3 regions of the Paenibacillus sp. FSL H7-0323 genome follow, and region 3 is predicted to be linked to each of the others. Evidence: riboswitches for the same ligand, from Rfam matches in the RefSeq annotation. Region 3 holds a riboswitch; each other region holds the start of a gene.
What was found. Region 3 has a riboswitch for cyclic di-GMP ahead of MHH89_RS25270 (transglutaminase-like domain-containing protein). Riboswitches for the same ligand answer to the same signal wherever they lie in the genome.
Positions count from the first base shown of each region.

Region 1: another riboswitch for cyclic di-GMP. It lies ahead of MHH89_RS12425 (thiamine pyrophosphate-binding protein); the one in region 3 lies ahead of MHH89_RS25270 (transglutaminase-like domain-containing protein).
Region 2: another riboswitch for cyclic di-GMP. It lies ahead of MHH89_RS01895 (DUF6612 family protein); the one in region 3 lies ahead of MHH89_RS25270 (transglutaminase-like domain-containing protein).

Region 1 covers NZ_JBBODB010000001.1:2,712,029-2,716,640, reverse strand. Annotated here, with positions in the region: gene MHH89_RS12440 (ketoacyl-ACP synthase III) at 1-2, opposite strand, end outside; gene MHH89_RS12435 (hypothetical protein) at 57-407, opposite strand; gene MHH89_RS12430 (carboxymuconolactone decarboxylase family protein) at 613-981, opposite strand; gene MHH89_RS12425 (thiamine pyrophosphate-binding protein) at 992-2,632, opposite strand; cyclic di-GMP riboswitch class I at 2,788-2,884, opposite strand; gene MHH89_RS12420 (methyl-accepting chemotaxis protein) at 3,059-4,309, opposite strand; gene MHH89_RS12415 (helix-turn-helix transcriptional regulator) at 4,431-4,612, opposite strand, start outside.
Region 2 covers NZ_JBBODB010000001.1:385,890-390,501, reverse strand. Annotated here, with positions in the region: gene MHH89_RS01900 (NADH-dependent flavin oxidoreductase) at 1-336, opposite strand, end outside; gene MHH89_RS01895 (DUF6612 family protein) at 509-1,357, opposite strand; cyclic di-GMP riboswitch class I at 1,475-1,566, opposite strand; gene MHH89_RS01890 (RNA polymerase sigma factor) at 1,770-2,288, shown strand; gene MHH89_RS01885 (DUF4179 domain-containing protein) at 2,272-3,885, shown strand; gene MHH89_RS01880 (Cof-type HAD-IIB family hydrolase) at 4,038-4,612, opposite strand, start outside.
Region 3 covers NZ_JBBODB010000001.1:5,619,797-5,624,408, forward strand. Annotated here, with positions in the region: gene MHH89_RS25255 (glycosyltransferase family 2 protein) at 1-42, shown strand, start outside; gene MHH89_RS25260 (GtrA family protein) at 29-436, shown strand; gene MHH89_RS25265 (class D sortase) at 539-1,204, shown strand; cyclic di-GMP riboswitch class I at 1,318-1,400, shown strand; cyclic di-GMP riboswitch class I at 1,475-1,555, shown strand; gene MHH89_RS25270 (transglutaminase-like domain-containing protein) at 1,569-2,378, shown strand; rRNA gene MHH89_RS25275 (16S ribosomal RNA) at 2,746-4,303, shown strand; rRNA gene MHH89_RS25280 (23S ribosomal RNA) at 4,536-4,612, shown strand, end outside.

The DNA.
Region 1 (4,612 bases), 2.9 Mb from region 3:
ATAATACGCCTCCAGGAAAGCAGTAAAATGTGGCCTACATATTAAGATTAAAAGATCTAGACTGTAACCGCAGAAATGATCTCGATGTTATCGAGTCCAGCTTTACGGCCAAGACGGGAAAGCTGCATTTTGAGGATCGGGTTATTTTCAAGCGTTAGATTTACTTTTACAAATCCATCATTCTTAAACATTACAAAGCAGCTTTCTAAAAGAGGTACAACATCTGGTGCAGTTACATTTAGCTTTCTGCAGTCGATTTTTAGTTCATAGTCAGCTGGAGTAATTGGATTGATAGTTTGTTGATAAGCTTGAATAGATTTTAGACCATCTTCTTCAGAAAATGTTCCATCTAACTCAATGTTAATAACCTTGTTTGTAGTGTCTGTCTTCAAAACGAAACTTCCCATGCCTAAATCTCTCCCATAGATTGAATTTGTCCAAAACAGTTCGACTGCAATATCCAGCCATGTATATCCATTTAGCTGTTTTATAAAAGTCAAAATTCGACACTATACAGCAAGTAATGGGATATTCCGACTCTATTATAGGCATATTTTTCAAGTGTATGCAATAATAAAGTCGAATTTTGTATATTGTTGTCGAACTGTTGGGTTATTGGATTTCTTCTATGGTTGCAAGCAGGATATTAAAAGCTGTGATGATTCTAGGTGCCCCTATAACGGGTACTAAGTGTAATAGAATACCTTTAAGCTGTTCTACGGTAACTCCAACACGAAGGGCCATGACATAATGAACGCCCAACTGTTCGAATTGACCCATTGAAATTAAAGATGAAATGACTGCGATTTCCTTCCAGTCAGGGGCTATAGTATTACGTTGAAAAATATCGCCATAGGCATTCCCCATAATAAATTCAGCCAAGTCAGGGAAGTGGTCTTTAATTGGAGCTAGTGCTTTTGCGCCATAGTCTCCTGATAGATTCGTGAAGTGGTTGAGACCACTGTTGATATTTTCCTTCATGGTTAGCCTCCTAGTTTAGGTTCAAAGTACGGTGTGCAGTCGGAGGGACTTCATCACGGTCTGTTAGTAGTTCAATAACGGCAACATGGTTTAGAGCTACCGCATCTTTAATTGCAGCTGTGAATTCATCCGCAGTCTCACATTTGTAGCCTTTAGCACCTAGAGATTCAGCGAATTTCACGGCGTCCATTGGTACTTCATATAGAGTTCCATCGATACGACCTGTGGTTTTCTCCATACCCTTAAGAGCCATATCTAGTTGCTTATTATTGACCACGATAAAGATGACAGGGATATCTTTGCAGACAGCGGTGTTAATCTCAGCGCCGAGCATCATGAAACAACCATCACCTGTAATGCAGAGGACAGTTTCTTCAGGAGCTGCAACTTTTGCACCAATAGCCATGCCGATCGAATTACCCATGCAAGCAAAATACGCATCAAAAACAAAGCTGCCCGGTTTCTTAACCTTGTACCATTTTGCAGCGTGGAATCCATGACTTCCATCATCAACGAAAATTGAATTATTATAAGGGATCAAATCACTTAAAGTGCTCATTACCGAAGCAAGGGAAAGATTCTTGAGGGTTGGAAGCTCTTCTGAATAATCCGCATCGGCCAAAGCCTCACGTTTGGTGATTGTGCTTGGGTCAATATGATTTAGGCAGTGCACCAAATTATCGCGCAGGTCCCCAGTGACCGGTATCGTTTTGGACAATAGTATTTTTCCGACAAAGGTTGGATCAATATCAAATTGAATTAAAGTTGCTGGATGATTCTCCCGTTTAAGATTACAGATGGTCATATCACTTAAACGTGATCCAAGCACTATAAATAAATCGCTTTTATTCAATAAATCGTCCCCGTGGGTCGAACCGCCAACGCCAATAGGACCATGATAGAGTGGGTGATCCCAGACTATAGCCCCTTTTCCACCTGGAGATGTTACTACAGGAATATTAAAAGTTTCTGCGAGTTGAACAAGCTCTTTATGTGCTCCGGAGCGGTTAATTCCTTTACCCGCAATAATCAAAGGATTCTTAGCAGCTTGAATAGCATCGATGACTCTATCGATATTAGCTTGACTAATTAGAGATTCTCTTTCTGGGATTACTATATTGCATTCTTCCAATACTTCAGTTTGTACATCAAAAGGAATACAAAGATGAACAGGACCCCGTTTGGTCAGGGCCACAGAAATCGCATGATTAAAAATAGTACCAAAGTGATCCCCACGTTCAACCAATTTACTGAACAAGGTGGCAGGTCTGAACATATCAGCTAAATCAGCCAGAAAAGAGGTGGAGTCCTGACATTGAGGAATTCCAAGCTCTGTAATGGATTGGTGGCCGGTAATAAATAGGACAGGTAGGTTGTTAGCTTTCGCATGTGCTGCTGCTGTAAGCAGGTTAGTTCCCCCAGGACCCGAAGTACCAAATGCTACGCCTAGGTTACCCGTTTTCAGCGCATACCCTGCTGCTTCGAATCCGGAGCTTGCTTCATGTCTGCCGGGAATAAATTCAATACCGTAATCCACCATCTTTAGAACTATTGGACAAATGGATTTGCCAATGATCCCAAAAGAATGGGTGACTCCAAGGTTACGTAGTGCTTCCGCCATGTAATCTGCGACTGTCTTCAAAAGAAACACCTCACAAGTTTTTTGATATATATTAGTTATTAATCTACCGAATAGATACGATAGATCAATATACTCAAAAAGTAAAAACCTGTGCTCTATAGTAAGCACAGGTTGGTGGCATAAGGCACCGCTAAGACTGAACAATAGTTCAGCCGTCCTGGTTCCTCTGCAACCTGGCAATCATGGCCTCAAACGAAAAAATGAGGCTGTAGATCCATGGTTTTGCGTCATCCTCTTTCGAGGATTTTGCCAATATTAATTTATAGTTGATAAGAATAATTTTCCTTTACAATATATTCCTCATTAATTTTTGTCAACATAATCCGCTAAAAAAACTCGAAATTTGACGAAAGTCTTGTCCAAGAGATGAAGTTTTGCCTCGCGAAAAAAACTGCCACCTAAGACTCAGCTTAGGTGGCAGTTGATAGTTTTGAACTAGAATTTAAAGATATGAATGGTTTTTTGCAGATTAAATACGGCCTGGGTCATTTTTTCCGTTTCTTCTGCAACAGACTGCAGGGCATTAATCTGTTCATTCATAGCCGCCGATACCTCTTCCGTGCCAGCAGCAGTTTCTTCGGTGATTGCTGAGATATTCTCAATTGCACTGGAAATTTTCAAGGCACTTTCTAGCATAAGATCACTCTCCGCAGAGAATGAAGAGATTTGCTCGGTAATGTACTGCACGCTTTGTACAATTTGTGCGAAAATATGGGCAGATTGAGTGATCATTTCATTCTGAACCTGCACAACCTCTTCATTGATGGCAATATTATCGATGGCTTGTTTAATATCTGACTCAATGCTGCGGACCAAGCCGAATACTTCTTTTGTGGATGCCGTAGATTCTTCAGCAAGCTTGCGAACCTCTTGAGCTACAACGGCAAAACCCCGACCATGCTCTCCGGCACGAGCAGCTTCGATGGAGGCATTCAGTGACAGCAGGTTGGTCTGCTCAGCGATCTCTGTGATGGTCTTGGTGATCATCGTAATCCCGCGGGCATTTTGTGAGAGAGCTTCAATAGTATCAGCCACTTTTTGTGTAGCCTCTATGTTTTTACGCATGCCTTCAGCCTGTGTATCTACGGATTGGCGCCCTTGCTCAACAAGTTCTAAGGTATGTATTGAACGTCTGTTCATTTCTTTGGTGGAGTTCGTATAATTGGATACTTTGGTCTCAATGTCTTTAATGGATTCTGTCATATCAGCGATATCCGTAGATATTTCATTTGCACCAAGAGCGAGCTCAGTAGAAGAAGAGGCTACTTGTGCCATGACAATCTTCAGGTTCTGGTTCTTATCTTCGATTCCGCGGCTTGCATCCATAACTTGACGGGTGATCTGCGATGCATCGGTCAGAATCTTCTTGAGCTTATCAATCATTGTGTTAAAGGAGCGGCTTACGTCACCCATTGAACCATTTTCGTCCGCTCTGCTAGTGAAATCACCCTTTGAAATACTGTGAGATACATTAGCAATATCATCAAAAGATGATGTAAGCGTTCTCTCCACGAAGCGAGCAACAGGTAAAGTCAGACCTGCAAGAACAACTACTAGTATAATTCCTACGAGAAATTGACCTAGAATCATTAACGTAACTAAGACAGGAATAGCAAACAGTGCGGCAACGAGGTAACATCCGGCAACAATTCTTTGTTTTAACGGAAGTTTGTGCATCCAGCTCATTGGTAAAATGTCCCCCTTATTAAATTTTATGTAATGGTGTTATTATAGGGGATTTATAGGTCATTGGTCTATAGAGAAGTGTCATAAATCTTCTTTAAGTAGTAGATATTTAGAATTCATGTCAAAATTCCTCATATATTGTGGAAATTGTTTTAATAGCAGACTTTACCATCCCTACTAGTTCGTTAGGAGCTAAAACAATAACTGAAGGAGAGAAAGAGAGTACGATACGACAGGCAGATTCTATAGCATTAAACTCGGCTTCCACGTTCATCCACCCAGTATTAGCAGAGGGTTCTACTA
Region 2 (4,612 bases), 5.2 Mb from region 3:
TATTTTTGAATCTGTCATTCTTCCTGCATGGAATAGCTGTAAAATAGCCTTTGTTCCATTTCGTTTAATAGTAGATGCTAATCGGCTGAGGCTAGGAATAAATTCATCGGAGGAAACACTAAGTTCACCTTCCCATCCTTTTCCACCCTCTTGTACATTTGCTGCCGCAGTGATGACCGCACCTACTTCGCCCGTTCTTAGCGAATAGTATTTCAATTCATCTTGTGTTACTACACCGTCATAAAAGCTCATTCGCGTGGTCATTGGAGCCATAACCACTCGGTTTTTTAATGTCAGCCCTCTGCGAAAAGTTAATGCTGTGTCTAGTGCTATCATCTTTTTCCCAACTTTCATTAAATTATATTTAGATAAATTATTATATACATGCGCATACATATAAATTACAGCAATGATTTATTCTTGTCAACTAATAAAGAACTGCTGTTGGATACAACAAAAAGCGCTGTTCATTGGAACAGCGCTTTTTGCTCGATATGAATGGTCCTTATTATTCTAGTTCGGCCGGTTTTACAATGGCTGCACCTTTATTATTTTTGGAATATTTAGCTTCGATTTTCGTGGTGTATGTATCTTTGGCTCCATCACTTACCAGTACATAACTCAGATCGACTGTCAGCTTTTCCGTTTGCCAGGTCTTAGTATTGACGAATAATTTCCACGTTACGCTTTTGGGTTGAACTGTCTCTCCATCCCAAAGGTTCTCCTGGTCATAGAGTTTGATTATCCCCTTAGCTGCTGTCGGATCGGTTACCGTGAATTGTAAGACTGTTTGTGCGCCAGCAGTGCTGACTTTCATGGATTTTTTATAACTTTTGACCGAATCAAGCATGGAAACAGGATCGTATTGGCCTTTAGAGTAAAAGGCATCCCATTCCGTTTTCTCCAGTCCAAGCCAATATTGTGCATCAGGATCGATTGGCTCCCCGTCATCGTCGTAACCTTCATCTTCAGATTCATCGATCAGTTCACTTCCGTCTACAAGATAGTAAAACTCCTTGTCATTGGCATATAGACTGTACGATGTTTCTAAAAGACTACTAGCGACAGTGCCTGCTGCGGCAAAATTCGGCAGACGGTTGATATCCAGCTTCAGAGTGTTGGTGTTGCTGATACGCACCCCGCCGCTTTGAATATCCTGTTTTTTGGTCACATCCAGATGGAAATTCTTTATTGCTTTGGAGGCTGCCGTTACTTTGCTGATCATCTGATCCGCGGTTACTACTGTTGAGGTAGCTGCAGACACTACTCCTGGATTAGACATCCATCCGATCGTTCCGGACAGCAATAAAGCACCTACTGCCAAACTAGTACCTATTGTTTTGAAAAAACTGTTCATGTACTTCCCCTTTCGGCCCCTTGCGATAATGTAACGCCGTATAGGTCGAAATAATAAAAGAGCTCAAAATAGACTACATATTCTTAGAGCTATCCTTTATGCTTCATAAGACATCCCTATGGCGGCCTGGCGATCATTTCCTTCTGTCGAAAGGTTTTAGACCCATGGCTTTGTGTCATCATCTTTCGATGATTTTACCTTTAACGCGGACATTCAATTAGTTTTAATAGATTACGGACGCATGTCCCACCGCTAATTTTATCATGGTTATAATTACCTGTAAACGACTTATCTTCCATTCGAATTCGCTATGATACTCAGAAGAAATACTACAATCAAAATGAAAAATGAACGATTACATACGCTTATAAGTCTTATTAATGAGAACAGCAAAGACAGGGGGTGCAGCAAAATGAGTGACCGGGAAATTTTCGAGCTCTATAAAGAACAAGTATATTATTTTTGTTACTACTTAATGAAAAATCAGGCAGATGCGGAGGATATTACCCAAGAGGTATTTGTAAAAGTTATCTTAGCGGATAAGTCGAAGGTAAGAAACTTGAAAGCTTGGATTTTACGAATTGCTTCGAATGAGTGCAACAGTGTGATCAAAAGGCGTAAGACGGGGTGGATGAAAGAAGTACGTAATTATTTATTATCCAGGTCTGAGGAATCAAACCCTGTAGAAAAACGTTTGGATCGACAGGAAACTAAAAAAGAATTACAAGGGTTATACAGTCAGCTTCCTGACAAAATCAGAATGGTAGTAGTCCTTCGTTTTATAAACGAATTGACTGTACCCGAGATCTCTAAAGTTATGAGCATACCCGAAGGAACTGTAAAATCCAGACTGAACAAGGGACTTAAAATACTAAATAGAATGGGTGGAACCCAACTAAAGGAGCTGAATAGTAATGAGTCTCTATATTGAAAAAGATAAACATATTCCCCGACCGGATTATGATTTGATGTGGACTGCCATAGAACAAGAAGCTTATAAACGTCAAAGAAATCTGCATGCCTCCCAGAATACTCCTAGGTCTAATAAAAAGGTTATTCCTATCAGTATTGTCTTCTCTTGCCTCTTACTTGTAGCCATTCCTGTATTCGCTAGTATGACGATTAATTGGGATAAAATTGGTGGTCGAAGTGTGAGCAATGCATTAAATAACGGCATCGGTCAACAGTATAATCTTCAAACTTCCAGTTCAGGAGTAACAATGAATTTGAACGGTGTTGTAACTGATGGAGAAAAAATGAAAATGCTGTTATCACTTGATACTAAATCTGATCTATCCAAATATACTGGATTTGCTACAGAGGAAAACATCATGACTAGTGAATCCGGTGCCAAGGCAAAGGTATACGGTTATTTAGAATACGATCCTGAAAGCCAGAAACTCATTGGAGTATATGAGACACCCGATACATTAAAGGATGATAAAAAGGACTACAGGTTTGAAGCACGGAATCTCATTTTTTACAGTGATCGGAATATTCCCTTACAATCTAATCATCAAGCAGGGGATACTATCAATACTGGAGTTAAGCAATATCCAAGCATTCAAATCGAATCCGTTCGATATGTTTCCAATCAAACCATTATCCGTTACAAAGTCGCTGCATCACCATCTGACTTAGGACGGGGTAACCCACATTTGGTAGTTAGTACTGGTAGTCAAGAGAATGAAGCAATTCCAACCATCATGCCTAACGAAGGATCGGATTTATTTATTGAACAGGTTTTCAATATAACTGAATCAGATTGGAAGGAAGCTAGTCTTCATTTTAGTTACATTGAAGAAGCGAAACGATTTTCAGGTACGTGGAAGTTCGATTTTAAAGCAGATGGACAAAAAGCAAGTGAGGCGATTTACACTAAGAAACTGTATAACAGTCCTGAATTTCAAGAAAAGACCGGCATAACCTTAGATCAGCTAGTGGTTACCCCTTTAGATATCCAAATTCTAATAGATGAAAATGATTCGCTTAAAAAAGGAATTGTCCACTATAATACCGCTCAGTTGGTTATAGGTGATCAAACAATCACTGGGGGTTGGAATTTGAAAGGAGATCATTCCGAAAGCTACCAGCATTTATTTCAATTCGAATCTCCGGAATGGTATAACGACTGGTCCGATGTTCCAATGAAACTTATATTAAAGGATGCTGTCATTGAGAAACGTGATACTACTAAGAATTGGATCACTATAAACAAACCTAAAGAAGAAAAGCAGTTCACTTCACTTGATGTCGATGGGTTAAAAATTGAATTCACTTACTATACTGAGGGCGAAAATTTGATTGTCGAATCAACATCCAAATCTTCTGGCTTCAAAAGCGTTAACCAAACTACGTTACGGATTAATGGCAAAGAAGTGGTGCCTGAAATTACACCTAAGGGCATGATATCTACAGGAACTAATATTGATAGCTACAAAGATATCCCTTTCGACGAAAAAATCGAACTGAACCCTGGAATCTATAAATATAGCGATCCTAGCCGGAACGAGGAAATTAAACTTTAATGCAGGAAGTTAATCTATGTCCCGCCCTTTCTAGTTAATCCTAAGGGCGGGTTATTTATGGATAAAATCATTTCTGTTTATGTATCTCTTTTATTTCCTTCACAACAAAAAAAGCATAGAACGGACTCAAGTCCGCTTTATGCTTTCCATTATTAAGATAAACAATATTTAACCAGCGCATCTCGCACACCATGCTCGTTGTTAGACCCCGTGACAGCATTCGCTGCCGCTTTGACCTCAACCGGAGAATTATCCATCGCAACGCCCATACCCGCGTATGTAAGCATAGAAATATCATTAAAATAATTACCGATCGAAAGAACTTCCTCTTGCGGAATTCCCAGCTTCACAGCCAGATTCTTTAAGGCGTTGCCCTTGGAGGCTTCCGGATGCATCAAGTCAACGAAAAATTCACCACTGCGCAAAATATTGTACTCATGTGTCCAAGTACGCCATTCACGTTCAGCTTCGTCAAGGATTTCTGGTTGTGTAAATACAGTAAACTTAACAACCGGTTCACGGAAATCTTCCCATGCTGGCAGTGTAGCCGGCACGATACGGAAGTGTTCATACATATAATTGGCTTCTTTGGTCAGGTTTTCTACATTATCTACATACATATCAAAAGCCGTATTCACATCATAATGAATATCATGCTTTCTACAATAATCAATATAAGGGTCAAGACCACGAGCATCCATACCGTATTGATGCAGCACTTCCCGAT
Region 3 (4,612 bases):
GAACAACTGGACCGCCGGAAGGACCACAATGATGTCAGATAAGAACTTGCGCGCTGCATTCATACAGTTCCTCAAATTTAATGCCGTAGGTTTGCTCAATACGCTTATTGATTTTGTGATTTTTACATTGTTGAATTCACTAGGGATGGTATACGCATTGGCGCAGGTGATCTCCTATAGTGCAGGCACGGCGAATAGCTTTATTTTGAATAAAAAAGTAACCTTTCGTGATCGCAACCGGGGGAATAAAGAAGGCTTCGACCGCGTGCAGCTGGTCAAGTTTATCGTGCTGAATCTGGTAGTGCTCGGAATATCACTGCTGCTAATGCATCTGTTGACAGACAAACTAGGTATTCAAGTCTTGATCTCGAAGGTGCTGGTTACCTTTATCACGGTGATCATCAATTTCTTTGGAAGTCGTAAATGGGTATTTTAAACATTAATTTCAGGCAGAAGGAGTTGCTATGCTTAAAGGCAAGTAGCTGTTTCTGCTTGATTTGTATATAACCATAGAAACAATATACGGAGGTGAATAACATTGCGTAAATTCTCCTATCTACTCATACTGGCTGGGATACTTATTATGTTATATCCGACAGCTAACGAATGGTACAACGACAGGCAGCAGGAGAAGTTATTAGAAACGGCTGAACTAAGCACTGCCGATAGTACTCCCCAGTCAGATCTGAGGAGCAGGTATGCTGAAGTTACTCAGCTGTTAGCAGAGGAATCGGTTCTGGATGCCCAGGCACAGCCCCAACTCCAAGAGACAGAAAAGCCTGAACCGGAGATTGAAGTCGGTGGCAAAGTAATCGCACTAATTGAAATCGATAAGATTGATTTGAAGCTGCCTGTATTAGAAGGGGCTACAAAAGCTAATATGAAACATGCTGCAGCCCATATGAAAGAAACGGCACCCCTTGGAGAGATCGGGAATGCTGCAATCGCGGCGCATCGGGCTCGAACTACGGGTCGTTTGTTTAACAGATTGAATGAGGTTGTTGTGGGGGATGTTATCACGGTAAAGACTAGTGATCAGGTGTTTAACTATGAGGTATACGATATTTCTGTTGTAGATCCGAGTGATGTCTCCGTTCTTGACGGGAATGACAAGGATAAGATTCTTACTCTGATTACATGTGATCCGCTAGTGAATCCAACGCATCGTCTGATTGTTCATGCCAAATTAACAAAAGGAGAATAGTGAATGACAAGAAAACACAAATACCGGGAGATATTTATAAAATAATGGGTAATCTAGTAAATTAGGTCTTGTTCACAATTATAAATATGATAGTATTATACTATGAAAGCTAAACACGATAACGGCAAACCTTCCGAAAGGTAGGGACGCAAAGCTAAAGGGCCTTTTCCCGAAAGGATGGCAGCCAGCTACCGAATGAAGAGGCTTTTTTTGTTTGTTTCAAATGGATTCTATCAATTATATCTAGTAAAGCTAGAACAGATAGAGCTTATACGATAACGGCAAACCTATCGAAAGGTAGGGACGCAAAGCTAAAGGGCCTTCCCGAAAGGATGGCAGCCAGCTACCGAAAGGAGTTTTATCCGTGAAAAAGGTTTATTTTATGCTGGTGGCGTTGTTCGTCCTAATGACTTCAGTTCCGGTAAGTACAGCTCAAGCTGCAAGTGCAGATGCCAGCTGGTTGATTACATCCAAAGTGGCTCAAGGTGTTATTGGTATTAACTATGATATTCCGAAAGATAAAAGAATCAAACTCATGATCACCAAAGATAACAGCAGCTATACATATAACTTGTATGCTTCTGGACAAGCTGAGGACTTCCCTTTGCAACAAGGAAATGGGACTTATAAGGTTTCTGTTCTGGAGAACACAACCGGTAATAAATACAAAGCATTATATTCCGAAGTAGTAGACGTAACCATGAGTGACTCGAATTCCGTATATTTGGGCTCCGTACAGAATGTGAAATGGAGTTCTTCTGATAAAGCGATTGTCAAAGCTAAACAATTAGTACAAGGCAAAACAACAGACGAAGAGAAAGTTAAAGCGATCTATAACTATGTAGTTGCGAATGTACAATATGATTACTCTCTTGCTAATAGTGTAACTACTGATTATATTCCAAGCATCGATAAGACATTGACTACTAAAAAAGGGATTTGCTATGATTACGCTTCTCTTTTTGCCGCAATGCTGCGGAGTGTAGATGTTCCTGCTAAGTTGGTAATGGGGAATACAAGCTACGTTACGCAATATCATGCATGGAACGAAGTGTTGCTTAATGGGAAGTGGGTTACCATTGATACTACAGTGGATGCAGGACTTGCAAAGAGTGATAAGAAAACCGATTTAATTAAAGCCTCAAGCAAATATACTGCGGCAAAATACTATTAAGTTCGTCGCTAGAAACATAACTCTATTAAATAAACAACTAGCTTAATTATTAAGCTAGTTGTTTATTTTTATATTAGGGGTTGCTTTTCTATTAATAGTTGGGGTATTATAGGTAAGCGTTGTTAGACAGCGTACAGGCGATATAGACGAGGCTGATAAAAAGCTTCGAAAAATAAAGCTTGCATTTCTGAAAACAACATGATATATTATAAGAGTTGCTGCTGAGACATTAAACGGCGCCAACGAGAACTTGATCTTTGAAAACTGAACAACGAGTGAGTGGGAAATCACGTAAGTGAAATCCAAAATTAGAGAATTAATTTTCTCGTCAGATGTTTCAAAATGAGCATATCGCTCTTTTCAATACTAATTGGAGAGTTTGATCCTGGCTCAGGACGAACGCTGGCGGCGTGCCTAATACATGCAAGTCGAGCGGAGTTGTTTTGAAAGCTTGCTTTCAAAACAACTTAGCGGCGGACGGGTGAGTAACACGTAGGCAACCTGCCCTTCAGACTGGGATAACTACCGGAAACGGTAGCTAATACCGGATAATTTCTTTTTTCTCCTGAGAGAAGAATGAAAGACGGAGCAATCTGTCACTGAGGGATGGGCCTGCGGCGCATTAGCTAGTTGGTGGGGTAACGGCCCACCAAGGCGACGATGCGTAGCCGACCTGAGAGGGTGAACGGCCACACTGGGACTGAGACACGGCCCAGACTCCTACGGGAGGCAGCAGTAGGGAATCTTCCGCAATGGGCGAAAGCCTGACGGAGCAACGCCGCGTGAGTGATGAAGGTTTTCGGATCGTAAAGCTCTGTTGCCAGGGAAGAACGTCCGGTAGAGTAACTGCTACCGGAGTGACGGTACCTGAGAAGAAAGCCCCGGCTAACTACGTGCCAGCAGCCGCGGTAATACGTAGGGGGCAAGCGTTGTCCGGAATTATTGGGCGTAAAGCGCGCGCAGGCGGCTATTTAAGTCTGGTGTTTAAACCTTGGGCTCAACCTGAGGTCGCACTGGAAACTGGGTGGCTTGAGTACAGAAGAGGAAAGTGGAATTCCACGTGTAGCGGTGAAATGCGTAGATATGTGGAGGAACACCAGTGGCGAAGGCGACTTTCTGGGCTGTAACTGACGCTGAGGCGCGAAAGCGTGGGGAGCAAACAGGATTAGATACCCTGGTAGTCCACGCCGTAAACGATGAGTGCTAGGTGTTAGGGGTTTCGATACCCTTGGTGCCGAAGTTAACACAGTAAGCACTCCGCCTGGGGAGTACGGTCGCAAGACTGAAACTCAAAGGAATTGACGGGGACCCGCACAAGCAGTGGAGTATGTGGTTTAATTCGAAGCAACGCGAAGAACCTTACCAGGTCTTGACATCCCTCTGAATCCATTAGAGATAGTGGCGGCCTTCGGGACAGAGGAGACAGGTGGTGCATGGTTGTCGTCAGCTCGTGTCGTGAGATGTTGGGTTAAGTCCCGCAACGAGCGCAACCCTTAACTTTAGTTGCCAGCAGGTAATGCTGGGCACTCTAGAGTGACTGCTTATGACAAACCGGAGGAAGGTGGGGATGACGTCAAATCATCATGCCCCTTATGACCTGGGCTACACACGTACTACAATGGTAGGTACAACGGGAAGCGAAGCCGCGAGGTGGAGCCAATCCCATCAAAGCCGGTCTCAGTTCGGATTGCAGGCTGCAACTCGCCTGCATGAAGTCGGAATTGCTAGTAATCGCGGATCAGCATGCCGCGGTGAATACGTTCCCGGGTCTTGTACACACCGCCCGTCACACCACGAGAGTTTACAACACCCGAAGTCGGTGGGGTAACCCGCAAGGGAGCCAGCCGCCGAAGGTGGGGTAGATGATTGGGGTGAAGTCGTAACAAGGTAGCCGTATCGGAAGGTGCGGCTGGATCACCTCCTTTCTATGGAGAATCGTTCTCTGCAATGAGAACATTCAAATCGGAAGCTAAGCTTCCAAAACTCAGGTTTAGGCCTGTTACTCACTCGTTGCTCAGTTTTGAGAGTTTAAGCTCTCAAGTAAGACTTGATCCTTGAAAACTGGATACCGAAACGAATTTGCGTTTTAGAACATCTTTTAGCAACTTGTGTAAACAAGTAAATGTTATTAGTGAGATTTTTCTTCGGAAGAATCAAGGTTAAGCTAATAAGAGCACACGGAGGATGCCTAGGCGCCAGGAGCCGACGAAGGACGTGGCGAACAACGAAACTGC